One region of the Streptomyces sp. NPDC052020 genome, then DNA from elsewhere that is predicted to be linked to it. Evidence: riboswitches for the same ligand, from Rfam matches in the RefSeq annotation. Region 1 holds a riboswitch; the other holds the start of a gene.

What was found. A riboswitch is a leader RNA that binds a small molecule or an ion and turns the genes downstream of it on or off. The one in region 1 is predicted to bind cyclic di-AMP.
Region 2: it holds a riboswitch for cyclic di-AMP, as region 1 does, so the genes downstream of both, AB0L74_RS32425 (LysM peptidoglycan-binding domain-containing M23 family metallopeptidase) here and AB0L74_RS19975 (M23 family metallopeptidase) in region 1, are expected to answer to the same signal.

What each region holds. Positions count from the first base shown of each region.
Region 1 is NZ_JBFAWY010000018.1:63,839-67,038, forward strand. It holds gene AB0L74_RS19970 (pitrilysin family protein) at 1-1,281, shown strand, start outside; cyclic di-AMP (ydaO/yuaA leader) riboswitch at 1,494-1,659, shown strand; gene AB0L74_RS19975 (M23 family metallopeptidase) at 1,672-2,457, shown strand; gene AB0L74_RS19980 (GntR family transcriptional regulator) at 2,683-3,200, shown strand, end outside.
Region 2 is NZ_JBFAWY010000053.1:14,922-18,121, forward strand. It holds gene AB0L74_RS32420 (SGNH/GDSL hydrolase family protein) at 1-19, opposite strand, end outside; gene AB0L74_RS32425 (LysM peptidoglycan-binding domain-containing M23 family metallopeptidase) at 264-1,247, opposite strand; cyclic di-AMP (ydaO/yuaA leader) riboswitch at 1,252-1,408, opposite strand; gene AB0L74_RS32430 (alpha-galactosidase) at 1,717-3,200, opposite strand, start outside.

The sequences.
Region 1 (3,200 bases):
GTCCTGCGCTGCCACCGCCCCGGCCAGCAGGTCGTGGCCGTGGAGGTGCTGCTGAACGCGCCCCTGGAGGCAGAGCCGACCGGTCTCGACGGTGTCGCCACCATCATGGCGCGGGCCTTCTCCGAGGGCACCGACAAGCACTCCGCCGAGGAGTTCGCCGCCGAGCTGGAGCGCTGCGGCGCCACCCTCGACGCGCACGCCGACCACCCGGGCGTCCGCCTGAGCCTGGAGGTGCCCGCCTCCCGCCTGGCCAAGGCGCTCGGCCTGGTCGCCGACGCCCTCAGGGCGCCCGCCTTCGCCGACAGCGAGGTGGAGCGGCTGGTCCGCAACCGCCTCGACGAGATCCCGCACGAGCTGGCCAACCCCTCCCGCCGGGCCGCCAAGGAGCTCTCCAAGGAGCTCTTCCCGGCCGACTCGCGCATGTCGCGCCCCCGCCAGGGCACGGAGGAGACGGTCGCGAACATCGACTCCGCGGCCGTACGCGCCTTCTACGAGCGGCACGTCCGCCCCGCCACGGCCACCGCCGTGGTCGTCGGCGACCTGACCGGCGTCGACCTCGACGCGCTGCTCGGCGACACCCTGGGCGCGTGGACGGGCTCGCCGGCCGAGCCGCGGCCGGTGCCCCCGGTGGTCGCGGACGACACCGGCCGGGTCGTCATCGTGGACCGCCCCGGGGCCGTCCAGACGCAGCTGCTGATCGGCCGCACCGGGCCGGACCGGCACGACCGCGTGTGGCCGGCGCAGGTGCTCGGCACGTACTGCCTCGGCGGCACCCTCACCTCGCGCCTGGACCGCGTGCTGCGCGAGGAGAAGGGCTACACCTACGGCGTGCGGGCCTTCGGCCAGGTCCTGAGGTCGGCGCCGGACGGCACGGGCGCCGCGATGCTCGCCATCAGCGGCTCCGTCGACACCCCCAACACCGGCCCCGCGCTGGAGGACCTGTGGACGGTGCTGCGCACGCTCGCCGCGGAGGGGCTCACCGACGCCGAGCGCGACGTCGCCGTGCGGAACCTGGTCGGTGTGGCGCCGCTGAAGTACGAGACCGCCGCGGCCGTGGCCAGCACGCTGGCCGACCAGGTCGAGCAGCACCTCCCCGACGACTACCAGGCCGAGTTGTACCGGCAGCTCGCCGCGACCGGCACCGTGGAGGCCACCGCGGCGGTCGTCAACGCCTTCCCGGTGGGCCGCCTGGTGACCGTCCTCGTCGGTGACGCCGCGCAGATCAAGGCGCCCGTCGAGGCCCTCGGCATCGGTGACGTCAGCGTCGTCGCGGCCGAGTAGACCGCCCGCCGGGCCCGCCCGGCGGCGCCGCGCGCGTGGGGCCCTGGTGAGGAGAAGTCACCAGGGCCCTCTTATGCCCGAATTGAGGCGGAGGTTGCCTGTCTGCCCTGTGGGATGCGCTACAAAAACGGTCTTTCGTTTGGGATTCGAAAGCCGCCCCCCTTAGCGTCTTCCCGGCTGTCCGTCAGGCAGTGCGCCGCATCCGCGGCACCGGACAGTCATCGCCGAGTCCCCGTACGGCGCGAGCCAGGGGAGCCGGGGACCCAACCGCAGTCCCTGGGGTGAATCGGACGCCCGCGCGCGCAGCGAGGGGGTCCGTAGGAGACCTTCCTGCTCCGAACCCGTCAGCTAACCCGGTAGGCGAGAGGGAAGGAAAGGACCAGTCTGTACATGGCGTTCACGCGCGCCGCCGGGAAGCACCGCCGTCCCAGCCGGATGCAGCGCACCACCGCCCGCGCGGCGGGGGTCGCGGCCCTCACCACCACCGGCGTCATCGGCACCGTGGCGGCTCCGGCGTTCGCCGCCGAGCCGGCTCCCGAGCAGACCGGCCTCACCCCGGTCGTCACCATCGGTGACTCCATCGCCGACCAGATCGACGCCCAGGCCGCCGCGCAGCGGCACGCCGCCGAGGAGGCCGCCCTGCGCAAGATGGCCGAGGAGGCCGCGCGCGAGCGGGCCGCGGAGGCCGCCGAGGAGGCGAAGGAGGCCGCCGAGAAGGCCCGCGAGGCCAAGGAGCGCGCCGCCCGCGAGGCCGAGCGCGAGCGCCTGAACACCTTCGTGATGCCGATCACCGGCTCCTACGTCTCCACCGGCTACCAGGCCGGCAGCTCCCTGTGGTCCTCCGGCAGCCACACCGGCGTCGACTTCCACGCCGCGAGCGGCACCCCCGTCCACGCCGTCGGCGCCGGCACGGTCGTCGAGGCCGGCTGGGGCGGCGCGTACGGCAACCAGGTCGTCCTCAAGATGCACGACGGCACCTACACCCAGTACGGTCACCTGTCCTCCATCGGGGTCTCGGTGGGCCAGACCGTCACCGCGGGCCAGCAGATCGGCCTGTCCGGCGCCACCGGCAACGTGACCGGACCGCACCTGCACTTCGAGGCGCGTATGTCGCCCGAGTACGGCTCGGACGTCGACCCGGTCGCCTACCTCCGCGCGCACGGCGTGTCCCTCTGACGCACCGGACGCCTCCGCGTCCCCGAGCCCCGGCCGCTTCCCGGCCGGGGCTTTTCCGCGTTCCGGGACCCGGCGGCCCCGCCGCCGATCCCATTGCCCGGCCCCGCTGACCAAAAAATACCCATGAATTACGGCCCGCCATCGGAATTTCCGGCCCGCTGTCATACAGTCAATCATCACGCGTCCATCGTCGACGTTTCACGGGGATTAAGACGGAGGTCGGTCATGCGTGTTCCGGCGCATTCGGTATGCACGGCGATCCGGGACGACATCGTCGCCGGCGTCCACGAGCGCGGCAGCCGGCTCACCGAGGAACTCCTCGCGCGCCGCTACGGAGTCTCCCGGGTTCCCGTCCGCGAGGCCCTGCGCACCCTGGAGGCCGAGGGGTTCGTGGTGACCCGGCGGCACGCGGGCGCGTGCGTCGCGGAACCGACCGAGCGGGAGGCCGCCGACCTGCTGGAGATCCGCCTGCTGCTGGAACCGCTCGGCGCCGCCCGGGCCGCCCAGCGCCGCACCGAGGCACATCTGAAGGTGCTGCGGGGCCTGGTCAGACTGGGGCAGGAGCGCGCCAGGCGGGGCGCGAGCGAGGACCTGCGCTCCCTGGGCGGCTGGTTCCACGAGACGCTCTCCCAGGCCTCCGGCAGCCCCCCGCTGATCGCGATGCTGGCCCAGCTGCGCCACAAGATCGCCTGGATGTACGTGGTGGAGGCGCCGTCCGGCCCGGTGGAGCTGTGGGCCGAGCA
Region 2 (3,200 bases), on a different contig from region 1:
CCACGTACGACCCGATCACTGATCTGCTGTCACTCTTCGAATCGTCTGCCACATCGGCCCATCTTTCACCCTGCAATGTGACTTACGCGACCGTAGGAAGGGGTTGACGGGCGGTGAGATAAGCCACTCCTAAAGTGTTGGCCAATTCAGGAATACGGCGGCGCGGCGGGACGTGCGGCGCCGCCGCACTCCGCCGGGGGCGCGCCGAAGGCCGGGCCCCGGGAACGGGGTCCGGCCTTGGGTGTGCGCGAGGGCGCGGGGCGTCAGACGGTGACGCCGTGCGCGCGCAGGTAGGCGATCGGGTCCACGTCGGAGCCGTAGTCCGGCGTGGTGCGGATCTCGAAGTGCAGGTGCGGGCCGGTCACGTTGCCGGTGGCACCCGACAGGCCGACCTGCTGGCCGGCGGTGACGGTCTGGCCGGCGGAGACGGAGAGCGAGGACAGGTGGGCGTACTGGGCGTAGTAGCCGTCGGCGAGCTGGATGACGACCTGGTTGCCGTAGGCGCCGCCCCAGCCGGCGGAGACGACGGTGCCCGCGCCCACGGCCTTCAGGGAGGTGCCGGTCGGGACGACGAAGTCGGTGCCGGTGTGGTAGCCGCTGGACCACATGCTGCCGGTCTGGTGGTACGGCGTGCCGACGGTGCCGCCCGGTACGGGGGAGACGTAGCCGCCGGAGGTGCTCGCGGAGCCGGCGGACTCGGAGGCCGAGCCCTCCGCGGAGGAGGACTGCTCCGTCCGCGCGGACGGCTGCTGCGAGGCGGCGGCCTCGGGGGCGGACGCGGCCGGGGACGGCGCGGACCGCGAAGGCTCGGCGGCCTTCGCGGTACCGGCGGAACTCGCGGACTTCCCGGACGGCGTGGCGGCGCTCGCCTTACCGCCGATGGTCAGCTTCAGGCCGGGGTGGATGAGCGAGGGGTCGTCGCCGACGGCCTCGCGGTTGTCGGCGTAGAGCCGCTTCCAGCCGCCGATGACGTTCTGCTCCTCGGCGATCTTCGAGAGGTAGTCACCGCTCTTCACAGTGTACGTCCGCGCGTCCGGCTTCTTCTCGGCGCTCTTTTCGGCGGTGTTGTCCTGGGCCGCCGAAAGGGACTGGACGGCCTTTCCGGAAACCGGCTGCGCGGGAGCGGCGTGGGCGTTCGCGGCCCCCATGAGAGGCAGGGCGAGCGCCGCGCCACCGGTTCCGGCGATGGCGATGGTACGGGCGAAAAGCTGGGCCTTGGGCCGGCGGTGCTTACCCTTCGCGGGCATGACGAATTCCTCTCCGGCGCCTGCGAGGTGAGCTGTCGGGTGCGGGCTGGAGGTGCCCGGCCGCACCGGGTGCGGCTTTACCCCGAGCCGTTCCGGAGACCGGAACAGGCGGTGGTACCTGTGGGTCCCCCGCTCCTGCCGGGTACGGGTGGTGGGTGAGTGCGGCTCCGGTCGGCGGCAGGATTAGGCGTCCGTCCGGATCGGTGGTGAACGTAAGCGACCAAGACGCACAGGGACAAGCGAGAGGTTGCGGGAAAGGCGTTTCACTTGATCCTTTAAGGGAATGCACGGTCACTCTGCGTGGGATCCACGAGGACCGCATTTCGTGAACGCCCTTGAAAAGGGTGTGGATTACGTGAACATGACGGGCGACGCACGGTCACGGATATGACGCTCCTCACGCGCCGCAGCCCCAGGCCCTCTTATTCCGGAGCGAGTTGGAAGTAAGGCGCTAATTCGGGCAGACGGCTCAGATACGGCGCAGCCGGAGAACCGTCGCATCCAGGTCACCGCGCAGCCCGGTCTGCAGCCCGTGGTGCAACAGCACCGCACCCCGGTGCACTTCGCCCGTTTCGCGGCATTCGTACGATGCTGCCGGGTCGAGTCCGCGCAGCCTGAGCGCCGTGACGGGTTCGCCGTGGTGCTGCGCCTGGAGCCAGGCGAGGACGACGGCGTCGCCGCCGAGCACGTACTGCACGGCGCTCAGACCGCCTCGCGGGGGCCTGAGCCGGTAGAGGTCGCCGCGCTGCACCAGGGGCCGGATCTCCTTGTAGAGGGCCACCCAGTCCCGGGCCTCGGCGAGTTCCGGCCCGGTCCACCGGGTGAGGTCGCCGCCGATGCCGAGCACCCCGGCCATGGCACTGACGAACCGGAATCGCAGACTGCTGACACGGCCGTTGAGCTGCGCGTTCGGGCTGTCGGTGACCCAGGCCGCCATGACCCGGGCCGGGTGGATCTGGCTGAAGCCCGCCTGGATGGCGAGCCGGTCGAGCGGATCGGTGTTGTCCGAGGTCCACACCTGGTCGGTGCGGCCGAGCACCCCGAGATCGATCCGGCCGCCGCCGCCCGAGCACGACTCGAAGGCCACCCCCGGATGGGCCCGGCGCAGCCGGTCCAAGAGGTCGTACACGGCCCGCACATGACCCACCCACAGGCGCTGCGGATACCGGTCGCCGGGCCAGCCCGCGTCGGTGAAGCAGCGGTTGAAGTCCCACTTGACGTAGTCGATGGGCGCGCTGGAGAGGAGGGTGTCGAGCTGCTCCCAGAGGTGTTCCCGAACGTCCTCGCGGGCGAGGTTGAGAACGAGCTGATTACGGAACTCCGTCCGCTTTCGCCCCGCTTGGTACTGCACCCAGTCGGGGTGCGCCCGGTACAGGTCGCTGTCCGGGTTGACCATCTCCGGCTCGACCCAGATGCCGAACCGCATACCGAGGCCGTGCACGTACTCGGCGAGCGGTTTCAGGCCGTCGGGGAAGCGCTCCGCGCTGGGTGTCCAGTCCCCGAGGCCGGCCCGGTCGCCGGTGCGCGCCCCGAACCAGCCGTCGTCGACGACGAACAGCTCGACGCCCAGCTCGGCGGCGCGCCGCGCCAGCGCCCGCTGCTGCTCCTCGCAGATGTCGAATCCGGTCGCCTCCCAGGAGTTGAACAGCACGGGCCGGTCCCGGTCCGCGTCCGGGATGACGTACCGGCGCTGGTAGGCGTGCCAGGCGCGGCTCGCGCCGCCGAAGCCGCCGTCGCTCCACAGCCCGGCGAAGACGGGCGTGGTGAACGTCTCTCCCGGCTCCAGCCGCCACAGCCCCGAGTCGTCGTACCCGGCTCCGCCGGTGATCTGCACCCGCGCGTCGGGGAGCTGGGCCACGGAGATCCGCCAGGACCCCGACCAGCCCAGGGCGCAGCCGTAGACCTCGCCGCGCTCCTCGGTGGCGTCGGTGTCGAGCGCCACCCACGGCAGGT